One region of the Streptomyces sp. NPDC008125 genome, then DNA from elsewhere that is predicted to be linked to it. Evidence: riboswitches for the same ligand, from Rfam matches in the RefSeq annotation. Region 1 holds a riboswitch; each other region holds the start of a gene.

The links. A riboswitch is a leader RNA that binds a small molecule or an ion and turns the genes downstream of it on or off. The one in region 1 is predicted to bind cyclic di-AMP.
Region 2: it holds a riboswitch for cyclic di-AMP, as region 1 does, so the genes downstream of both, ACFZAX_RS14170 (peptidoglycan DD-metalloendopeptidase family protein) here and ACFZAX_RS23340 (peptidoglycan DD-metalloendopeptidase family protein) in region 1, are expected to answer to the same signal.
Region 3: it holds a riboswitch for cyclic di-AMP, as region 1 does, so the genes downstream of both, ACFZAX_RS26295 (NlpC/P60 family protein) here and ACFZAX_RS23340 (peptidoglycan DD-metalloendopeptidase family protein) in region 1, are expected to answer to the same signal.

The regions. Positions count from the first base shown of each region.
Region 1 covers NZ_JBIBHR010000014.1:16,542-23,656, reverse strand. The annotation lists gene ACFZAX_RS23345 (SpoIIE family protein phosphatase) at 336-1,463, shown strand; cyclic di-AMP (ydaO/yuaA leader) riboswitch at 1,756-1,910, shown strand; gene ACFZAX_RS23340 (peptidoglycan DD-metalloendopeptidase family protein) at 1,922-2,977, shown strand; gene ACFZAX_RS23335 (aldo/keto reductase) at 3,251-4,198, shown strand; gene ACFZAX_RS23330 (PrsW family glutamic-type intramembrane protease) at 4,179-5,897, opposite strand; gene trmB (tRNA (guanosine(46)-N7)-methyltransferase TrmB) at 5,973-6,929, opposite strand; gene ACFZAX_RS23320 (FAD-dependent oxidoreductase) at 6,922-7,115, opposite strand, start outside.
Region 2 covers NZ_JBIBHR010000007.1:108,779-115,893, reverse strand. The annotation lists gene ACFZAX_RS14190 (aminotransferase class III-fold pyridoxal phosphate-dependent enzyme) at 1-795, shown strand, start outside; gene ACFZAX_RS14185 (cupin domain-containing protein) at 867-1,475, shown strand; gene ACFZAX_RS14180 (DUF6126 family protein) at 1,549-1,728, shown strand; gene ACFZAX_RS14175 (tyrosine-protein phosphatase) at 1,778-2,587, opposite strand; cyclic di-AMP (ydaO/yuaA leader) riboswitch at 3,013-3,167, shown strand; gene ACFZAX_RS14170 (peptidoglycan DD-metalloendopeptidase family protein) at 3,173-4,057, shown strand; gene ACFZAX_RS14165 (GDSL-type esterase/lipase family protein) at 4,238-5,062, shown strand; gene ACFZAX_RS14160 (STM4011 family radical SAM protein) at 5,096-5,989, opposite strand; gene ACFZAX_RS14155 (STM4012 family radical SAM protein) at 5,997-7,115, opposite strand, start outside.
Region 3 covers NZ_JBIBHR010000017.1:44,974-52,088, reverse strand. The annotation lists gene ACFZAX_RS26305 (Scr1 family TA system antitoxin-like transcriptional regulator) at 1-706, opposite strand, end outside; gene ACFZAX_RS26300 (ATP-binding protein) at 934-1,365, shown strand; gene ACFZAX_RS26295 (NlpC/P60 family protein) at 1,474-1,944, opposite strand; cyclic di-AMP (ydaO/yuaA leader) riboswitch at 1,973-2,051, opposite strand; gene ACFZAX_RS26290 (hypothetical protein) at 2,502-3,446, opposite strand; gene ACFZAX_RS26285 (hypothetical protein) at 3,595-3,903, opposite strand; gene ACFZAX_RS26280 (urease subunit gamma) at 4,436-4,738, shown strand; gene ACFZAX_RS26275 (urease subunit beta) at 4,747-5,058, shown strand; gene ACFZAX_RS26270 (urease subunit alpha) at 5,051-6,772, shown strand; gene ACFZAX_RS26265 (urease accessory UreF family protein) at 6,786-7,115, shown strand, end outside.

The DNA.
Region 1 (7,115 bases):
GAAATGTCTCGCACGCCTGCGCGGTTCGTTGTCGTCCGACCGCCTGCGTGGGCGGGCGCCCGGGAAGGCCGGGGCAACCGGTCCGCCGGTTCCGCCTGCGGCGCGCTTGGGCTCGCGGCGTGGAACCCATCGCTTCGCCGGTCCTGACCGCCCGGCGTACGCCGGCGGTGGGGGCGCTCGAAGGGGAGTCGCGCGCTCCCCCCTATGGACGACGAGGAGTCGCCGCGCGGCGCGGTTCGGGCCAGCCTGGGCGGGGCGCGGTAGGTTCCGCAGCCGTGGCGGGACAGGGCAGGAGAAGCGCAGAGGTGGGGAAACCGCTGTACGAGCATGGCTGGATGGCCGGGGGTGTGGGTGCCCGGCGCTTCGTGCGGATGCTGCCTGCCCTGCTCATCGTCGGCGGACTCGCTTTCGACATCGCTTCGCCGCCCCGCTTCACGGCGGTGCCCCTGTTCGTCGCCGCCCCGCTCATCGCCGCTCCGTTCGCTTCCCGGGCGGGGACCATCCGGATCGGTGTCGCCTCGCTGACCGCCGTCATCGCGATGCGGGTGTACGTGGGCACCATCGGGCAGATCGTCCCGATCATCGAGACGCTCACCGTCTTCACCGCCGCTGTGCTGGCGCTCGTCATCAACGGCGTCGTACGGCGCGGCAACGAGCAGCTCGCTTCCGCCCGGATCATCGCGGAGACCGCCATGCGCGCGGTGCTGCCCGTGCCGGCCGACCGGGTCGGCGGGCTCCATGTCGCCGCGCGGTACGAGGCGGCGCAGGCGGACGAGTACGTCGGCGGCGACCTCTTCGCCGTCGCGGACACCCCGTACGGCGTACGCCTCGTGCTCGGTGACGTACGAGGCAAGGGGCTCGACGCGGTCGAGGCGGTGGCGGTGATCATCGGCGCCTTCCGGGAGGCCGCCGAGCAGGAGGAGACGCTGGACGGCGTGGCGCAACGGCTGGAGCGGGCGCTGGCCAGGGACGCCGCGCGGCGCGGGGGGCTGGACCCGGTGGAGGGGTTCGTCACCGCGGTGCTCGCCGAGATCCCGCAGGGCTCCGCGACTCTGCGGATCGTCAACCGGGGCCACCCCGAACCGTTGCTGCTCCATGCCGGAGGAGAGCTGGACGTGCTGCGGCCGAGCATGCCCGCACTCCCTCTCGGCATGGCGCTGGGCGTCTGGCCGGACCAGGTGGACGAGTGGGATCTGCCGCCGGGCGCGACCCTGCTGACCTATACGGACGGGCTCTCCGAGGCGCGCGACCGGGCGGGCGTGTTCTACGACCCGGCGGAGCGGCTGCGCGGGCGGATCTTCCCCGGTCCGGACGAGCTGCTGACGGCGCTCACCGACGACGTCCGGCTGCACACCGGTGGCCGCTCGACGGACGACCTGGCGCTGCTCGCGGTCGCCCGGCCGGCGGAGGACCAGCCGGAGCGCCGGACCACCGTGCCGATCGTCGGCCGGGGGGACGGCTGACGCGGTGGTGCGGGCCGCCGTCCCGAGGCCCTTCCGACCTCCCCCGAGGGCGTCGGACGAGTGTGGCGACGTTCCGTAGCAGACCGGTGCCGCTCGATAACATATGACACACCGTCAGAAAAGTCGGGGCGCACCGATTGTCCGCAAGTCGCCCTGTTGAGTGGTGATATGCGGTGGTAAATACCGCCCTGAAGTGGGAATGATCAAGGGGGACGGCTTGGAATCGAAGCCGTCTGTCTATTAACGTTCGATAACGCAGCGCGGTCGTCCCAGCCGTCGTCAGAGACGGCGCCGTGCGCGAGCGCCGAATTCCGCAAGGGAACCGGGGAACCACCTTCTTGGGGTGAATCGGACACCTGTGTCTCGATCAGAGACGTCAGGCGTCCGTAGGAGACCTTCCTGCTCCGAACCCGTCAGCTAACCCGGTAGGCGAGAAGGAAGGAAAGGAGTGCGCCCCCGTGGCGTCCAACCAGCCTGCCCCAGAGGCCCCGTCGCCCTTTGCCACCCTCGACGGTTTCGGCTCCCCCGGCGACTCCGACAAGGCGTGGGAGGAATGGAACCCCACCGAGGATTCCCTCCGCCCCGTCCGCGGCCGGCACCGCGTGGCCAAGCAGCGTGGTCTCGCGCGTAGTTCCACCGTCCTCGGGGTCGGCGTCATCGCGGCCGTCGGTGCGGGCGGCATGGCCACCGCGCAGAGCAAGCCGCCGGTCTCCATCTCTCTTCCCGATGCGCTCGCGGACAACCTCCCCGACGCCACGTCCGTGCCCGGGCTGGGCGCTCTGATCACCGCGGTCGAGTCCCACGACACCCCCGCCCCGGTCGCCGCGGCCGCGCCGTTCACCACCGCCGGGCTCACCACGGCGGAGACCGAGCAGGGTGCCACCGACGCGGGCGAGGCCCTGCGCGCCCGCATCCTCCAGCAGGCCGAGCAGCAGCAGTCCGCCGCCGACGCGGACGCGAAGGCGGCCGAGGAGGCGGCGGCCGCCACCAAGGCCGCCACCGAGGCGAAGAAGCAGCAGGACGAGGCGGAGGCGAAGGCCGCCGCGGAAAAGAAGGCGGCCGAGGAGGCCGCGGCGAAGAAGGCCGAGGCCGAGAGGCTCGCCAAGCTCGCCGCCAGCTACTCGCTCCCCACCTCCGCGTACACGATCACCTCCACCTTCGGAGAAGCCGGCACGATGTGGGCCTCCGGGCAGCACACCGGCCTGGACTTCGCCGCGCCGACCGGCACCCCGGTCAAGGCCGTGCACGGTGGAACGGTCAAGTCCGCGGGCTGGTCGGGCTCGTACGGGTACCGCACGGTCCTGGAGCTCGACGACGGTACGGAGGTCTGGTACTGCCACCAGTCCTCCATGGACGTGGTCGTCGGCCAGCAGGTCAGCACGGGCGACACCATCGGCCGCGTCGGAGCCACCGGCAACGTCACCGGCCCGCACCTCCACCTCGAAATCCACACCCCGGACGGCGCCGGCATCGACCCGATGGCCTGGCTGACCGGCAAGGGCCTCACCGTCTGACGCTCGGCGTATCGCCGAGCCCCTGAACCCCGGCAGCCTTGACGCTCTACCCCCCCAGGACGTCAGGGCTGCCGGTTCTCCGCCCACCCTCGTTTCTCTCCTCCCGCGGTTCTCTCTCCGCCGACGGTTGCCCGTCCGCCCCGGGCACGGGCGCCCTGCGCCCCGAGCACGGACGCGGAGTACGAGCGAGGAGCGCGCCCCGGGACGGCGACCGGCCACGATTCGGAGCCGCTGACCGGAATACGGCCCTCAGCCCGTTTCGTTGAACCCCTCATGACTTCTTCTCTCCGCAAGCTCGGCACGTCCGGCATCGAGGTCTTCCCCCTCGCCCTCGGCGGCAACGTCTTCGGCTGGACCGCCGACGAGGCCGAGTCCTTCGCGGTTCTCGACGCCTACGCCGCGGCCGGCGGCAACTTCGTCGACACCGCCGACGCGTACTCGGCCTGGGTCCCGGGCAATCAGGGCGGTGAATCGGAAACCCTCGTCGGCAAGTGGCTCAAGGCCCGCGGCAACCGCGCGGACGTCGTCGTCGCCACCAAGGTCGGTGCCCACCCCGCGTACCGGGGGCTCGCCACCGGCACGATCAAGAGTGCGGTGGAGGAGTCCCTGCGGCGGCTCGACACCGACTACATCGACCTCTACTACACCCATTACGACGACGAGAGCGTCCCGGTGGAGGAGATCGTCACCGCCCTCGACCAGCTGGTGAAGGAGGGCAAGGTCCGCGAGATCGGCGCGTCCAACATCAGCCCCGAGCGCCTGCGCGCCTCGCTCGCGTTCTCCGAGCGCGAGGGACTGGCCAGGTACGTCGCCCTCCAGCCGCACTACAACCTGGTCTCCCGCGACACCTACGAGGGCCCCGCCCAGGACCTCGCAGCCGAGACCGGTCTCGGCGCGGTCCCGTACTACGCGCTGGCCTCCGGCTTCCTCACCGGCAAGTACCGGCCCGGCACGCAGGTGGACAGCGCCCGCGCCGAGAAGGCCGGAGCACACCTGGAGTCCGAGCGGGGGCAGAAGGTACTGAGCGCGCTCGACGCCGTGGCCGAGGCCCACGGGGCCGAGACCGCCACCGTCGCGCTGGCCTGGCTCGCGTCCCGCCCCACGGTCGTGGCGCCGATCGCCTCAGCCCGTACGCCCGAACAGCTCCCCGCGCTGCTCGCGGTCGCCGACCTCGCGCTGAGCGACCAGGAACTGGACCGGCTCACCGAAGCCTCCGCCTGAGCGCGGACCGGGGTCTTTCGTTCGGATCGGTCTTGACCAGGCCGGATCGGGGCCCCGCGAGCCCAGCGTGATCCGGACGAGAAGCCCTACTGCGGCGGGTGCAGATAGGGATTGTGCCCCCCGTACTCCCGGTGCGGCGGCTGGTGGGGGGCCGGAGCCGGGCCCGGGGGGCCTGCGGCTCCGGAGCCGGGCCCGGGGAGGCCTGCGGCTCGGGGCCGTACGGGGACGCCGGACCGGTTCCGTACGGCGCCGGGGGCGGGTAGCCCCCGGCCGCGTGGGCTCCGTGCGCCGCGTGGGCTCCGTGCGCGGCGTGGGTTCCGTGCGCCGCGTGGACACCGCCGTGTCCACCGTGGGCTCGGCGGCCGTACGGGACGGGCACCGGGCGGCGGACGGCCGGGCGGAACACGCTGCGGGCCGCCTGGCTCAGCGCGGGGGCCGCGAACTCCCGGCGCGCCCACAGGTGGTGCAGCAACTCCTGCTCGCGCGCCGCGAAGTCGGCGCCCACCGCACCGCGCCGGGCGTCCCGCCGCAGCGCGGCCAGCGAGGTCGCGAACGACTCGTACTCGGCGACGGCACGGGCCGCCGCCCGGCCCCTGGCCCGGTCCGACGCGCCGTGCCAGTGCCGGGCCAGGTCACGCGCCATGCCCCGGGCGCGCATCGAGCCCAGTGCGAGCGGCTCGGCCGGGGTGAGCCAGCCGGCCACCGCGTACGCCGGGAACTCGGCGGCGAGCGTCCGCAGCTCCCGCCTGCGCGACCAGATCGCCAGCCAGGTCAGCAGTCCGAACACCGGCATCATGACGACGCCGTAGACCAGGTAGAAGCCGTACGGCCGCCAGGCCGCCGAACCGTTCCACAGGGCGTGCATGCCCATCGCGCACACCAGCCCCAGCAGCGGCAGCGCGATCCGGCGAAACCTGCGGCGGCGCCCGGCGGCGGCGAGACCGAAGCCGATGCCCGTGAGCGCCGTGAACACCGGGTGCGCGAAGGGCGACAGGACGATCCGTACGAAGAAGGTGCCGACCGTCACCGAGGCGATTCCGACCGTCCCCAGCTGCCGGTCCTCGCCGAAGGCACTGCCGAGATAGAGGATGTTCTCGCTGAACGCGAATCCGGTCGCGGTGAAGCCCGCCGCCACGATCCCGTCGACGACCCCGCCGAACTCCCGTCTGCGGAACAGGAAGAGCATCAGCACGGCGGCGCCCTTGGCGCTCTCCTCGACGATCGGCGCGACGACCGTGGCGCCCAGGGTGTCGGCGCCGGAGGGGTCCGCCGAGAGGTTCGCTATCCAGTACGTCGCGAAGGAGTTCGCGACGATCGCGACCAGCGCCGCCGCGCACGAACCCCAGGCGAAGGCGAACAGCAGATTCCGCCAGGGCGCCGGCTCGACCCGGTCCAGCCAGCGGAACGCCGCCATCAGGAGCGGCACCGGCAGCACGGCGAGCCCGAGACCCACGAGGAACCCCTCGGTGCCGGTCTCCCTGCGCACGAGCGCGAGGATGAGCAGCCCGCAGATGGCCAGCGTGACGATCACCGCGCCCGCGCGGAACGCCTTGCTGCGCCACACCATCCCGACGCGGCGCGGGCGGTAGCGCCAGTGGGCACGCTCCGGGACGGCGCCCAGGATCTCGCCGATCCGCTGCTCCTCGAGCACGGGGACGGCGGGCTGGGACTGCTGGTACTGCTCTGGCCCGGCGGACATGTTCCGACCCTAACGAGCGGGACCGACAAACGACCAGGAGGTTCCCGTCAGGCCCCCGTCGAGGCCGACGGGCTGTCAGACCCTGGCGAACAGCAGGTCGTGGACGACGTGGCCCTTGTCCAGGCCCTGCCCCTCGAACCGGGTCAGTGGCCGGAACGCGGGACGTGGGGCGTAGCCGCCGTCGGGCCGGGTGTTCTCGAACCGGGGGTGCGCGGTGAGCACCTCCAGCATCTGCTCCGCGTACGGCTCCCAGTCGGTCGCGCAGTGGATCACCGCGCCCGGCTTCATCCGCCCCGACACCAGGTCCAGGAAGTCCGGCTGGATCAGCCGCCGCTTGTGGTGGCGGACCTTGGGCCACGGGTCGGGGAAGTACACCCGCAGGCCGTCGAGGGACTCCGGCTTCAGCATCTCGCGGAGCAGGATGATCGCGTCGCCGTTGGCGACCCGCACGTTGGTCGAACCGGCCAGGTCGGCAAGGCGCAGGAGGTTGCCCTGGCCCGGGGTGTGCACGTCGACGGCGAGGATGCCCGTGGCCGGGTCGTCCGCCGCCATCTGGGCGGTGGCCTCGCCCATGCCGAAACCGATCTCCAGCACGACCGGCAGCCCGCCGAACATCTGGTCCAGGTCCAGCACGCTCAGGCCGTCGATGTCGAAGCCCCACTGTGGCCAGAGCCGCTCCAGCGCGTCCTGCTGGCCCACCGTGACCCGGCTGCGGCGCGGCTGGAAGCTGCGGATGCGGCGCTCGTGGTGCGAGCCGGCCGGATCGGCGGCCGGTCCACCGGGGAAACGGGGCTCCTGGCGCAACCGGCGCTGCCGGTCGAAGGAGGCGGCCCGGCGGGCGGCGGCGTCGGCTTCCGCGTCGGAAGCTTCCGCGCCGGAGACCGCCACGTCGGCCGTGTCCTCGGTGGTGCTCGCGGCTGCGTTCACGTCCGCGTGCGCATCCGCGTTCACGGCTGCATCGATGGCGGGGGCCTCGGCGGTCTCGTCGCGCGCGCCGGGCTCCGTACTGGGGTTCAGGGGCTGCTCAGACACAATGCCCCGATTCTACGGCGGGCGGCCTCCACCCCGCCCCCTGCGCCAGCGCCAGCACCCGGCGGGCGATCTCCCGCCCCACCGGCAGCGCCGTGGCCAGCGCGGCGTCCGCAGGGGTGTGGAGCACGTGCACGGTGTGCGGGGCCTCGTGGATCAGGAAGTCCTCGACCGGAGTGCCGTCGGGGT
Region 2 (7,115 bases), on a different contig from region 1:
GTGGCCGCGCTGGTCGTCGAGCCCATCCAGGGCAAGGGCGTACTCGCGGCGCCGCCCGGCTTCCTGCGCGAGGCCCAGGAACTCCTGCACCGGCACAAGGCGCTGCTCATCGCGGACGAGGTGCAGACCGGCCTCGGCCGGACCGGCGACTTCTACGCCTACCAGCACGAGGAGGGCGTCGAGCCGGACCTGGTCTGCGTGGCCAAGGCGCTCTCCGGCGGCTACGTTCCGGTCGGAGCCACCCTCGGCAAGGACTGGATCTTCAAGAAGGTCTACTCCTCGATGGACCGGGTGCTCGTCCACTCCGCCAGCTTCGGCTCGAACGCCCAGGCCATGGCGGCGGGGCTCGCGGTCCTCTCGGTCATGGAGAACGAGGAGATCGTCGCCAACGCCCGGCGCACCGGCGACCTGCTGCGGACACGGCTCGGTGCACTGGTCGACCGGTACGAGCTGCTGCACCAGGTGCGCGGACGCGGGCTGATGGTCGGCATCGAGTTCGGACGGCCGTCCTCCATCAAGCTGCGCGGCCGGTGGACGATGCTCCAGGCCGCCCGCAAGGGGCTCTTCGCCCAGATGGTTGTCGTACCGTTGTTGCAGAAGCACCGGATCCTCACCCAGGTCTCCGGCGACCACCTCGAAGTGATCAAGTTGATCCCCCCGCTGACCATCGGCGAGGCCGAGGTCGACCGGTTCGTGACGGCCTTCGAGTCGGTGATGGACGACGCGCACAGCGGGGGCGGCCTGATGTGGGACTTCGGCCGCACCCTGGTGAAGCAGGCGGTCGCCAACCGCTGACCACTCCTGGAACGCTTTGCCTCTGAGGCAAGAAATTTGCCTCAGAGGAAAGTCGGTGGCGCAATGGAGGCATGAATCCTCCCGACGGAGGGGTGGCCGACGACCTCCCCGGTGTCGCCCCCCGCCTGCGCGAGCTGCGCCGGAGCCGTGGCCTCACCCTGGAGGCCGCCGCGCAGCGCGCGGGTCTCTCCCCGGCCCATCTCTCCCGGCTAGAAACGGGAAACCGGCAGCCCTCGCTGCCCGTGCTTCTCGGCCTCGCCAGGATCTACGGTACGACCGTCTCGGAACTTCTCGGCGAGATCCCCCCGGAACGCGACGCGATCGTGCGCGGCGGCCGGTTCGACGGGCCCGAGGCCGACGGCTGGATGTACCGCCGGGCCGGCGGACCCGGCCGCGCCATGCAGGCCCTGCGGGTGCGCGTCCCGTACGGCGCCCAGGGCGACCTGGTGCGGGTCCACCCCGGGGAGGAGTGGCTGTACGTCCTCGAAGGGCGGCTGCGGGTCAGCCTCGGCGAATCCGCGCACGAGCTCGGGCCCGGCGACAGTGCCCACTTCGACTCGCTCACCCCGCACCGGATCGCCGCCGCCGGACCGGAGGGCGCCGAGCTGATCTTCGTACACACCCTGTTGCAGAGCCCCGCAGCCGAGCTGTGCCTCGGCGACGGGACCCGTCGGCGCTGACCGCGCCCGGCACCCCGGTGCCGCGCCCATTCCTCGTCCGCCCGGTCCCGGGCGCACGGCAGAGAGGACCGTCATGTCCGATTCGGAGCACTACGACCCGCTGACCCCCCGGCAGACCGGCTCCCCCCGGGACACCCAGGAGCGGAAGATGCCGCGCGGGATGGTCATCCGGCTCGTCGCCTACCTGGTCGCCGGGCACGTCGTCGCCGCCTTCCTCTACATCCTGTTCGCCGTCGCCGGGGGCAACCAGTAGCGGAGCCCGGACCGCCGAGTCGTCCGCCCCGGTCCGGGGCGGACGGACCCTACGCCTCGTCCAGCAACCGCTCGCGCAGCCGCTCCCGGGTCTCCCCGGAGAGACCCAGCCCGTCCGCGAAGTAGCGCTCCGTCGTGCCCCAGTTCTCCTCGATGGCGGCGAAGGCGGCGTCCAGATAGTCGATGTGCGCCCCGAAGAGCGGGTTGAGCAGGCTCATCACCTCGGTGGAGACCACGGGGTCCGCGCTGTCGCCGCGCCGCAGGCGGTACCGGCGGTGCGCGTCGTTGGACTTGAGGTAGTCCGCCGCGATCGCCTCGCGTTCCACCCCCACCGCGAGCAGGGTCATCGCCATCGTCAGACCCGCCCGGTCCTTGCCCGCCGCGCAGTGCATCAGCGCCGGCACGCTGTCCCTTGCCAGCGCGTGCAGCACCCGGCCGAGTTCCTCCGTGCGGTCGGTGATGATCGAGCGGTACGAGACGAGCATCCGCTCCGTGCCCTTCCCGTCCGCGAGCAGCGAGCGCAGCTGCGCGATGTCCCCCTCGCGCACCAGACGCCAGAAACCGGCCCCGTCGGCGGGGTCGGAGAGCGGAATGCGGACGTTGCGGACGCCCGGCAGCTCCACGTCGAAGCCGTCCAGCTTCTGGTCGGCCGAATTACGGAAGTCGAAGACCGTGTGCAGGCCGAGCCGGCCGAGGAAGACGGCGTCCTCGGCGGTGGCGGCGGCGAGGTGGCCGCTGCGGAAGAGCCTCCCGTGCCGTACCCGCCGCCCATCGGTGGTGGGCAGCCCGCCCACGTCCCTGAAGTTACGGACCCCGCTCAGCTCGGGTTCGGCCGGCGAGAACTGCGGCACCTGCGTCACAGCGGCTCCTCGGTGTTCCTGCGCGCCGGCGCTGCTCGCCGACGTCGGCTCGTCGCGACCCTACGACATCGCCCCGCGGCGCCGACGCGGCGGCGGCTCCCCGAAGACTGAGGAACCGTCAACAGTGATGTGAGCGACATGTCCGTATTATGTTAATTTCACGCAACATCACCCGTTTATGGGGGAGATGGTGGGTGATCTGGTGAGCGGGATCATATCCGTGACCGTGCGTGGCCGGGGAGCCGGAGAACTCTCCGTACGCCGTGCGGAATGCCAAGATCCGTAATCCACGGAGGGTGACCGGAAAAGACGGCCGAAATCGGCGTGCGGATTCCGTTCCGCTTGCGACGGCTTGTTCCGTCCGACCCGGCTCGATTACGTTCACCATCACTCCGGACGGACCGCCTAATCCTGCCGCCGCCCGGAATTCGCACTCACTCACGCGTGGCAGGAGCGGGGGACCCAGGTAAGCCGCCGACCGGAGTTGATCCGGCCGGCTCGGGGTGAAGTCGCGTTCAGCGCGACCGGGCATCTCCAGCCCGAACCCGACAGCTCACCTCGCAGGCGCCGGAGAGGAATTCCCCCATGCCCATCCCGGGTAAGCACCGTCGTAAGAAGTCCGGCCCGATCGCTCGCGGCATCCTCGCCGTCGGAGCGGGCGGCGCCGTCGTCGCCCTGCCGCTCCTCGGAGCCACGGGTGCCCACGCCGCCGAGCAGTCGGCCCCCGCCGCCCAGTCCGCCCAGCAGTCCGCCGAGACCTACAAGGTCGTCCCCGGCGACTACCTGGCGAAGATCGCCGCCCAGCACAAGATCAAGGGCGGCTGGGAGAAGCTCTACCAGGACAACCGCGAGGTCGTCGGCAAAAACCCCGGCCTCATCCTCCCGGGCATGAAGCTGACGCTCGGCGCCCACGCGTCCGGCTCGGCCTCCACCGCGTCCTCCGCCAAGGCCGAGACCGCGAAGACCGGGACGAAGACCGCGGCCACGACCGAGACGAAGGCCGCCCCGGCGGCCAAGGCCGAGTCCGCCGCTACCACCACCAAGGCCGCCGACAGCAACAGCACCGGCTGGACCACCCCGGTCGCCAACGCGACCGTCACCACCCAGTACCACGCCTCCGGCGCCATGTGGTCCAGCGGTTACCACACCGGCTCCGACTTCAGCGCCGCCACCGGCACCGTCGTCCGCGCCGTCGGCCCCGGCACGGTCGTCTCCGCCGGCTACGACGGCGCCTACGGCAACGAGGTCATCATCAAGCACGCCGACGGCATGTACTCCCAGTACGCCCACCAGTCGCAGCTGATGGTCTCGGCCGGCCAGACCGTCACCGGCGGCCAGCAGATCGGCCTCTCGGGTGCCACCGGCAACGTCACCGGCCCGCACCTCCACTTCGAGATCCGCACCACCCCGAGCTACGGCTCGGACGTGGACCCGATCGCCTACCTGCGGTCGCACGGCGTCTCCATCTGAGACCACTCCCGATGACGGTCGTCACGATCCGTCAGGGCTTCGAGGGGCGGTACGCGCAAGCGTGCCGCCCCTCTGCTTATTCCGGCTTTACCAAAACCTGACCGGGTGGTCTATCTCACCCCACGTCAACCCCTTCATACGGTCGCGTAGCTCACATCGAAAGAGGCAAGATATGTGACCGTGGCAGACGATTCGAGAATCCAGAAGACAGACATCATCGGGTCGTACGCGGCGATCGGCGACAGTTTCACCGAAGGAGTCGGAGACCCCGGACCCGACGGGACCTATGTCGGCTGGGCGGACCGTTTCGCGGCTCTTCTGGCGGACCAGCTTCCCGTCCTCGACGAGGCGACGAGCTCCGATTCCCCGCGCGGGGAATTCCGGTACGCCAATCTCGCGGTACGCGGACGACTCCTCGACCAGATCGTCGAGGAGCAGGTCCCCCGCGCCAAGGAGCTCGCACCGGACCTGGTGAGCTTCTGCGCCGGGGGCAACGACATCATCAGGCCCGGCACCGACCCTGACGACTTGGCGGAGCGCTTCGAACGCGCGGTCGCCGACCTCACCAACGCCGTCGGCACCGTCATGGTCACCACCGGATTCGACACCCGCGGCGTGCCGGTCCTGCGCCACATGCGCGGCAAGATCGCCACCTACAACGTCCACCTGCGGGCCATCGCGGACCGCTACCACTGCCCGGTGCTCGACCTCTGGTCCCTCCGTTCGATCCAGGACCGCCGCGCCTGGGACGGCGACCGGCTCCACCTGTCCTCCGACGGGCACACCCGGGTCGCACTGCGCGCCGCGCAGGTCCTCGGCCTGGAGACCTCGGCCGACCCCGACCAGCCGTGGCCCCCGCAGATCCAGCGGAACACCTTCGAGGTGCGGCGCGACGACATCCACTGGGCACGCGAGTACCTCGTGCCGTGGATCGGCCGCCGGCTGCGCGGCGAGTCCTCCGGCGACGAGGTCGCCGCGAAGCGCCCGGACCTGCTGCCGCTCTGAGCCGCACACATGCCCGCCGCGACGCGCCGGGCGCTACACCAGGGGAAGCCGGAGACGTGACGGGCCCGCTGCGGCGGGCCCGGCCGGCGTCGCCGGAATCCGCTCCAGGACACCCCCGGCGAACACGTCGTACAACGGCAGCGACTCCAGGTGCACGTACCCGATGTGGCAGTCGCAGACCGCCAGCGGGCAAACCCGCGGGCCGAGCGCCCGGCGGTAGCTCCCGTCGTAGAGACTGCCCAGCTCCTCCTTGACGAAATGGCACCGGCGCACGGTGCCGTCCCCGTCCACCGAGATCACCGACTCCCCGGTCCGGCACGGCAGCCCCGCCGAGCGGTGCGGATGCCGGCTGTACGGGAACAGGGGGTCGAGAGCCGTCCAGCGCTCCGCCTCCGCGTCCGTGTACGTACGCCCCTCGGCGGCGTTCACCCACAGGTACACCCGCTCCGGCAGGTCCGCCCGCAGCCTCCGCGCCTCGGAAAGGTGCTCCTCGAAACCGACGACGCCCACGCTGTACCGCACCCCCGCCGCGGTCAGCTCCCGGCACGAGCCGAGGAACCGGTCGTACGGGGTCTGGCCGGGGTGGTACGTGCACCAGAGCGCCAGCCGCTCCGGGTCCGCCCCGGACAGCCAGCCCGTCCTGCCGCTGAGGTTCGTCTGGATCGCGACCCGAGCCACCTGCGGCAGGTGGGACAGCTCGACCAGCGCCCGCCGGTACCAGGACCGCACCAGCCCCTCGCCCCACGGGGTGAAGAGCACCGAGAGACGGTCCCCGGTCTGCGCGGCGACCCACGCCGTGAAGCGTTCGAGCGCTTCCCGGTCCGCCGTGAGCTGTTCCCGGGTGTCCCGCCTCTTGGCGAACGGGCAGTACGGGCAGTCGTAGTCGCAGGAAGCGAGCGGGCCGCGGTAGAGGATCGTCAGGTCCACGCGCCGCTCACCTCGCCTCGTACGCGGCCATCGCGGCGCGCACGGCGGGGGAGAAGAGTGCGGGGCCGAGCGCGTCGGAGTGGGCGAGTCCTTCCGGGGACAGCCGCAGGAGGTCATGGCTGCCGTTGCCGCCGTCCAGCCAGCCGAGCTCCGCGAAGCGGGCCAGCTCCACGGGGAAGTCGTCCACGGGGTCGTTGCCGAACCGCTCCCGGTACTCGGCGCGCGGCAGTCCGGCGGCCTGGAGCAGCGACTGCAGGAGATGGCGGCGGCGGGGCTCGTCGCCGTCGACGCGGCGGCCGTGTTCCGCCCGGGTGAAGTCCTCGGTGGTGGTGAAGCGGTCGACGATGTCGCGGATCTGCCCCATGTTGACGGCGTAGTCGAAGGAGTAGTGCAGCGAAGAGGTGTACGAGCGGGCGCCGCAGCCCAGGCCGACCATGCCGTCCGTCTGGCAGGCGTAGTCGTCGGGGCCTTCCTGGGGTGCGTCGGCGCGGCGGAACATCCGCATCGAGACCTGTTCGTACCCGTGGGCCAGGAGGTGGTCGCGGCCGGTGCGGTAGAGGTGGAGCCGCTGGGCGTCCCAGGCGGTGTCCGCCGCCGCCCGGGCCTCGGGGCCGCCGCCTCCGGCGAGGCGGCCGAGGCCGGTCAGGGGGCGCACGTACAGCGGGTAGAGGTAGAGCTCCTCGGGGCGCCAGGCCAGGGCGGCATCCAGTGAGGCGAGCCAGGACTGTGCGGTCTGCCCGTCGATGCCGTAGATCAGGTCGATGTTGAGGACCGGTATCCGGGTCCCGCGGATGCGGCCGAGCGCAGCTTCGACGTCGGCCCGGCGCTGCGGGCGGACCGCCGCCCTGGCCTCGCCGTCGACGAAGCTCTGCACACCGATGCTGACGCGGGTGGTGCCCCGGTCGGCGAGCACGGCGAGCCGGTCGGCGGTCGCCGTGGACGGGGAGGTCTCCACGGACAGCGGCACCGCGCGCAGATCGGCACCCATCCTCTTCTCCGCGATGTCGCAGAGCCGTTCCAGCTCGCCTGCGGTCAGGAAGGTGGGCGTACCGCCGCCGAACGCGGCGGCGGCGAACCGTACCGGTCCGCGGTCGCCCAGCGCGTCCCGTACGGCGGTCGCCTGCCG
Region 3 (7,115 bases), on a different contig from region 1:
CATCCAGAGCCGAAGTCGTCGGAAAGGAGAAGATGACGAACGGGCCGGTCAGGCCGACGTACCCCCCGACACTGAACGGGATCAACTGGATGTCCACATGCGGGAGTTCCGACATGTGTGCGAGATGGTCGAGCTGCTCGCGCATCACGCGCCGCCCGCCCACCTCCCGCCGCAGCACCGCCTCGTCGAGAACGGCGGTGAGCCGCAGCGGGGCGTCGCACCGCAGCACCGACTGGCGGGCGAGCCGCACCTCGACCAGGGCGTCCAGATGGGCCTCCGGTATGCCGTCCAGCGCGGACTCGGTGACCGACCGCGCGTAGTCGGCGGTCTGGAGCAGTCCGGGGACCACCGAGGTCTCCAGCGTCCTCGCGGTCTCGGCCTGCGCTTCCAGGGCGATGAAGTCGCGGTACTGCGGCGGAATGATGCCCCGGTAGGCGTGCCACCAGCCCGTGTCGCGGCCGTCCGCCGACCCGGCCAGTGCCGAGAGCAGGGTGCGCAGTTCGGGATCGACGACGGCGTACGCGTCGAGCAGGCGGCCGACATCGGCCGGGGACACGCCGCTCGCGCCCGTCTCGATCCTGCTCACCTTCGACTGGTGCCAGCCGAGCAGCGATGCCGCCTGTTGGCTCGTGAGTCCCGAAGAGTGGCGCAGACTCCGCAGCTCTTCCCCGAGTTTGCGACGGCGCACGACGGGGCCGTTGCCCATTCCGGTCTCCTTCCCGCCTGGCGGCACGGTCGACCGCTCCGTCGGCCGACCTGGAAGCAAGTGTGCCGAACGTTCGAGCTCCGGTGAGCCGGAGTTCACCGCATTGAGCGATAGATATATGCATATCTCGGCAGATCGTGTCTGCGGGGGGCCCGGCGGTGGCACTCTGGCGCCAGGCACAATCCGGGCCGATAGGGGTCGGCCGGGCGGAAAGGGACGGCGTCGCCATGGCAGATCATCAGGAAGCACATGTCACCCTGCCGAGCGATCCGGTGTCGGTGTCCGCGGCCCGCAGACACGTGGCACGCGTACTCGCCGAGTGGGGCATGCACGACGACACGGATGACGCGGGGAGGATTTTGCTGATCGTCTCGGAGCTCGCGACCAACGCGGTCCTGCACACGCTGGGCCAGTCACCCACGTTCACGGTGCGGCTGGTGCTCGACCGTGACGAGGAACTGCGGCTCGAGGTGTCGGACAGCCACCCCCGGTGGCCCAGACGGCTGCCCCCGGCCGCGCAGCGGGACAACGGGCGGGGCCTGGCGATCATCCGGATCCTCGCCGGGGAGTGCGGCGGACGGTTCGGCGTCACCCCGAACGAGGACGGCGGCAAGACCGTGTGGATCGTGCTGCCCTGGTCCGTACCGGTGCGGAGTTGACGTCGCGCCCGGCCCGGACGGGGCGACCGTGCGACCCGGCGGGGTCGTCGCGTGTCGCCGCGTCCGGGCCGGGCGCCGTGCGTCGGCGGCACGGGCGCCCGGCGTGCGTCAGCGCACCCGTCCGTACCAGACCCGCTTCGTCCAGATCCGCTCCAGCCGCACCACGGCACCGGTCTTCGGGGAGTGCCAGATCTTGCCGTTTCCGGCGTAGATGCCCACGTGGTAGACGCTGCGACCGCTGTGGAAGAAGACCAGGTCGCCCCTCCTGCGCTGTGAGGAAGTGATGTGGCGCGTCTTGTTGTACTGCTGCTGCGCCGTGCGGGGCAGCTTCTTGCCGACCCGCTTGAACGAGTAGAGCGTCAGCCCGGAGCAGTCGAACCGCCGGGGACCCGCGGCGCCCCACTGGTAGGGGGCGCCCTTCTTGGACGCGGCGACCCGGAGCGCCTTCGTCGACTGGGCGGCGGCCTCGGCGTCGGAGACCAGGCCGGGGGCCAGCATGGTCGAGCTGAGGGCCAGAGTGAGGACCGAGGCCGTACCGGCCCGGGTGAGCAGAGACGGGACATGAACCTGCGCAGTCATGCGCAACCCTTCGTCAGCCGCCTGTGAAAGATGACCTGTCGGGTTCGGGCTGGCGAAGTCGCCCGGCCGCGCGTCGCGGCTTCACCCCGAGGGACGGCCGGTTGCCCGGTCGACCCGTTGTGCTCGGGTCCTCCACTCCTGCCGATCCACTCCTGTCGACCCGTCATCCGCTCGGCGGCAGGACTCGGCGTCCGCGCGGACCGCCCCGTCGGGGTGGCGGGGGCTTGTCGTCACACGGATCTTGACCCAGGCCGTGCGTAATTTTCGAGGTGGCAGAGGAAGTCAGTACGGTCGGCCGACGTTGCGCCGGGAGAGTGGGGGAGCGTCCCGCGCGGCCGGGGGCGCGCACCCGGATGCCTCCACCAAGGTTGCTCAGTGCGGCACTTGGGGCATGGGGAGAACGCCGGGAAGCGCAAATCGAGAGAAGGGCGCGACGGACCGAACCCCTGCGCCGAACGAGCGGAAAATCGGATATTCCTCACGGGCGTGTCGCTGGAATCGGGAAACGGCTCCGCTCCTCCGCTCCGGATCCCGACCGGATCGCCGTCACCGGGACCTCAGGAGTCCCTCCGGCGAATCGGGTGGCCGTCCGGGCCCTTGGTGAGCCAGGACCCGTCCCCGAGAGGCTGCATGTCGTAGGAATTCTCGCCGTGCGCCTCGAATGCGCCTCGGACCTCGCCGGACCGCGCGTCGACGCGGGTGTGGCGGAACCACTCCTCCTCGCTCTCCGTCTCGCCGACGACGGTCACGACGATGGTCTCCGGGTCCAGGTAGCCGCCGCCCCATTCCACGTAGTCCTCTTCCGGATCGTGCCCGAGGGCGTCGACGGACAGAGTGAACGCGACCTCGCCGTCCGGGTACGTGTGGACGGCCATGTCGCCCTGAGCATGATCGACCGTCATGAAGTGCCGCCCGTCCGGCGACAGATCGATGAGGACCCTGTCGTCCCAGGGGTAGCGGAAGAGGTCCATCCGCCCACCCGACAGCGATGCCCGGTAGATGACCGATCCGTCCTGCCCCTCGCCCACGTCGAGGAGGATCTCGCCGCCCGCCCGGTGCACGAGCTGGACGCCACCGTGCCCGACCGTGTCCAGATCCGCCTGCGCGAGGACCGCTCCGGTTACGGCGTCCAGGGCGACCCACTGGTCCGGGCGGCCTCGTTCGGCCATGGCGTCGGGCCGGTAGATCCAGACCGTGAGCCCGTCGGACGAGAGGGCGCAGCCGGGCCTGTGTCCGAACCGCTCGTCCGACTTCGGTTCGAACTCCGACCGCCAGACCTCGGCCCCGTCAGCCGTCACGCAGACGGCCGCGTGCAGGGTCGTGTAGAAGACCTGGTGGAGGCCGGCGGGAGCGGTGTGCTCGACGACGTCGTCCCCGGCCGACGGCCGGAAGATCTTGGCGGGCGACAGAGCACCCCAGGTGTCGGCAGCCGGCTGGTAGGCGCATATGTTCCCGCCGACGAGCCGGGTGAGGGGCTGGAGGGGAGCGGTGGAGCGATTCATGTTCAGGAGGGTACGGAACATGATCGGCCGGCATCGCCGCGGCCAGGACCAGGACCAGGACCAGGACCAGCGCCAGGGCCAGGACCAGGGCCAGGACCAGGGCGGGGCGGCCGGTCGCCTTCTGCCGCTCCGCCGCAGGCCGGACCGGTCAACTCCCGTTCTCGGGCGGTACGGCGATCCGCCCGGCCCGTCGCTCACCGTCCAGCGCACGCAGCGCCCGGGCCAGCGTGGACGCGTGGATCCGGTCCTCGCCGCGATCGTGCATCAGCGCCAGGGCGTCCCGCAGAGCCGTCGCGTGCGAGGCCAGCGCCTGGGCCGCCCGCAGTGCCGCGTAGGTGTCGCTGCCCCGGGTGGGGTTGATCCGGCCCACCTGGTCGAGGACGGCGAGATAGCGGTCGATGAACTCCGCCTCCGCGTGGGTCAGGGCGGGAAGCGGTGGCAGCTCCGGGGGCAGCATGGGATTCACCTCGTGGGGGCACGGTGGCGGGTAGGCGGTGCCGTGTTCTCCGACCTGGCCGGAGGGGGCGTGGGCACGGTGGGCTCCCGGCGTCGAGGACGAGGGGCACGGCCGATGTCACCGCCGTCGCCGCCGTCTGCGACGACCCGACTTCCGACGGCCGCTCCCGCACCGGTCCGGGCAGGCGGGCTGACGGATTACTACCCGTGCGACCGGCCGGCCATGTCGGCGCCAGGAAGCGCCCGGGGCCGTACGCGGTGGGCGTCCCGGTCCCGTACGCGCCGTATACGAGGCGAGGGGGTGGGGGCAGCTCAGCGGTACCGGTCCGGGGGCGGTCCGGCCCGCCGGAGCCGCACCTCCGTACCGGACGGCGTCTCCATGCGACCGGCCCAGTTAACGCGACGGAAAAACTTCCGCCCTAACGTGCGGTGTCTGGCCGGTGTACCCGTCTCGGCGATCGACGCGCTGTCGTCGTCCGACGGGTGTACCACGTCCAGAGTCGAGACCGGGCGCGAGACGATGAGGTGGAAGCGTGCAACTCACCCCGCACGAGCAGGAACGTCTGCTCATCCATGTGGCCGCCGACGTCGCCGAGCGGCGCCGGGCGCGCGGGCTTCGGCTCAACCACCCGGAGGCGGTCGCGCTGATCACGTCGCACATCCTGGAAGGCGCGCGCGACGGGCGGACCGTCGCCGAACTCATGGCGTCCGGACGGGGGGTGCTCACCCGCGCCGACGTCATGGACGGCATCCCGGAGATGATCCACGACGTCCAGGTGGAGGCCACCTTCCCGGACGGCACCAAGCTCGTCACCGTCCACGATCCGATCGTCTGAGGGGCGCCGTGATTCCCGGAGAGATCCTGTACGCGGACGGGGCCGTACCGATCAACGAAGGCCGCCCCGTCACCCGCCTCACCGTCCTCAACGCGGCCGACCGGCCCGTACAGGTCGGCTCGCACTACCACTTCGCCGAGGCCAATCCCGGCCTCGACTTCGACCGGGGGGCCGCCCACGGCCTGCGGCTGAACATCGCCGCCGGTACGGCCGTGCGTTTCGAGCCCGGCATCCCCATGGACGTCGAACTCGTCCCGCTCGCAGGCGCCCGCGTCGTCCCCGGCCTGCGCGGCGAAACCGGAGGTGCCCTCGATGGCTGAACTCGACCGTGCCGTCTACGCCGACCTGTTCGGCCCCACCACCGGCGACCGCATCCGGCTCGCCGACACCTCCCTGCTCGTGGAGATCGAGGAGGACCGCTCGGGCGGCCCGGGGCGGGCCGGCGACGAGGCGGTGTTCGGCGGCGGCAAGGTGATCCGGGAGTCCATGGGACAGGCCCGCACCACCCGTGCCGAGGGCGCCCCCGACACGGTCATCACCGGTGTCGTCATCGTCGACCACTGGGGGATCGTCAAGGCGGACGTCGGCATCCGCGAGGGGCGGATCACCGGCATCGGCAAGGCCGGTAACCCCGACACCATGGACGGGGTCCACCCCGATCTCGTCATAGGGCCCGAGACCGAGATCATCGCGGGGAACGGCAAGATCCTCACGGCGGGCGCGATCGACGCGCACGTCCACTTCATCTCGCCGACCCTGGTGGACCAGGCGCTGTCCTCCGGGATCACCACCCTCGTGGGCGGCGGAACAGGACCGGCCGAGGGCACCAAGGCCACCACCGTCACACCCGGCTCCTGGCACCTCGCCCGGATGTTCGAGGCGTTGGAGGGGTTCCCCGTCAACATCGGGCTCCTCGGCAAGGGCAACACCATGTCCCACGAGGCCATGCGGGCCCAACTGCGCGGGGGCGCGCTCGGGTTCAAGATCCACGAGGACTGGGGGGCGACGCCTGCCGTCATCGACGCCTGCCTGCGGGTCTGCGAGGAGAGCGGCGCCCAGCTCGCCATCCACACGGACACCCTCAACGAGGCCGGTTTCGTGGCGGACACCCTCGCCGCCATCGCGGGCCGCACGATCCACGCGTACCACACCGAGGGGGCCGGCGGCGGTCACGCGCCCGACATCATCACCGTCGTCTCCGAGCCGTACGTCCTGCCCAGCTCCACCAACCCGACCCGTCCGCACACCGTCAACACCATCGAGGAACACCTCGACATGCTGATGGTCTGCCACCACCTGAACCCGGCCGTCCCCGAGGACCTCGCGTTCGCCGAGTCCCGTATCCGGCCCTCGACCATCGCCGCCGAGGACATCCTGCACGACCTCGGGGCGATCTCGATCATCTCCTCCGACTCCCAGGCCATGGGGCGGATCGGCGAGGTCGTCCTGCGTACCTGGCAGACCGCGCACGTCATGAAGGTGCGCCGGGGCGCACTCCCCGGCGACGGCGCGGCCGACAACCACCGGGTGCGTCGCTATGTCGCCAAATACACGATCAACCCGGCGGTGGCGCAGGGGCTCGACCGTGAGATCGGCTCGGTCGAGACCGGCAAGCTCGCCGACCTCGTCCTCTGGGACCCCGCCTTCTTCGGGGTGAAGCCGCAGCTGGTCATCAAGGGCGGCCAGATCGCGTACGCGCAGATGGGCGATGCCAACGCGTCCATCCCGACGCCCCAACCGGTCCTGCCGAGGCCGATGTTCGGCGCCATCGGAAGGGCCCCCGCCTCGAACTCCTTCAACTTCGTCTCGGCGGCGGCGATCGAGGACGAACTGCCCGAACGCCTCGGCCTCGGCAAACGGTTCGTGCCGATCACCAGCACCCGCGGCGTCACCAAGGCCGACATGCGGGAGAACGACGCACTGCCCCACGTCCAGGTCGACCCGGACAGCTTCGCCGTGACGATCGACGGAGACCTCGTCGAACCCGCACCGGCCAAAGAACTGCCCATGGCGCAGCGCTACTTCCTCTTCTGATCGGGCGGGAACCATGTCACGCGCAGCCCTGCTCGTCCTCGCCGACGGCCGGTTCCCCGCCGGAGGCCACGCCCACTCCGGTGGGGCCGAACCGGCCGTCACGGCGGGACGCGTCCGCGACGCGGGCGACCTCGCGGACTTCTGCCGGGGCCGTCTGCACACCACCGGCCTCACCGCCGCCGCGCTCGCCGCGGCGGCGGCCCTGGGCCACGACCCGCTCGCGCTGGACGAGGCGGCGGACGCCCGTACGCCCTCACCCGCCCTGCGGGCCACCGCCCGCAAACTCGGACGCCAGTTGATGAGGGCGGCCAGGTCCACCTGGCCGAGCCCCGAGCTGGACGCG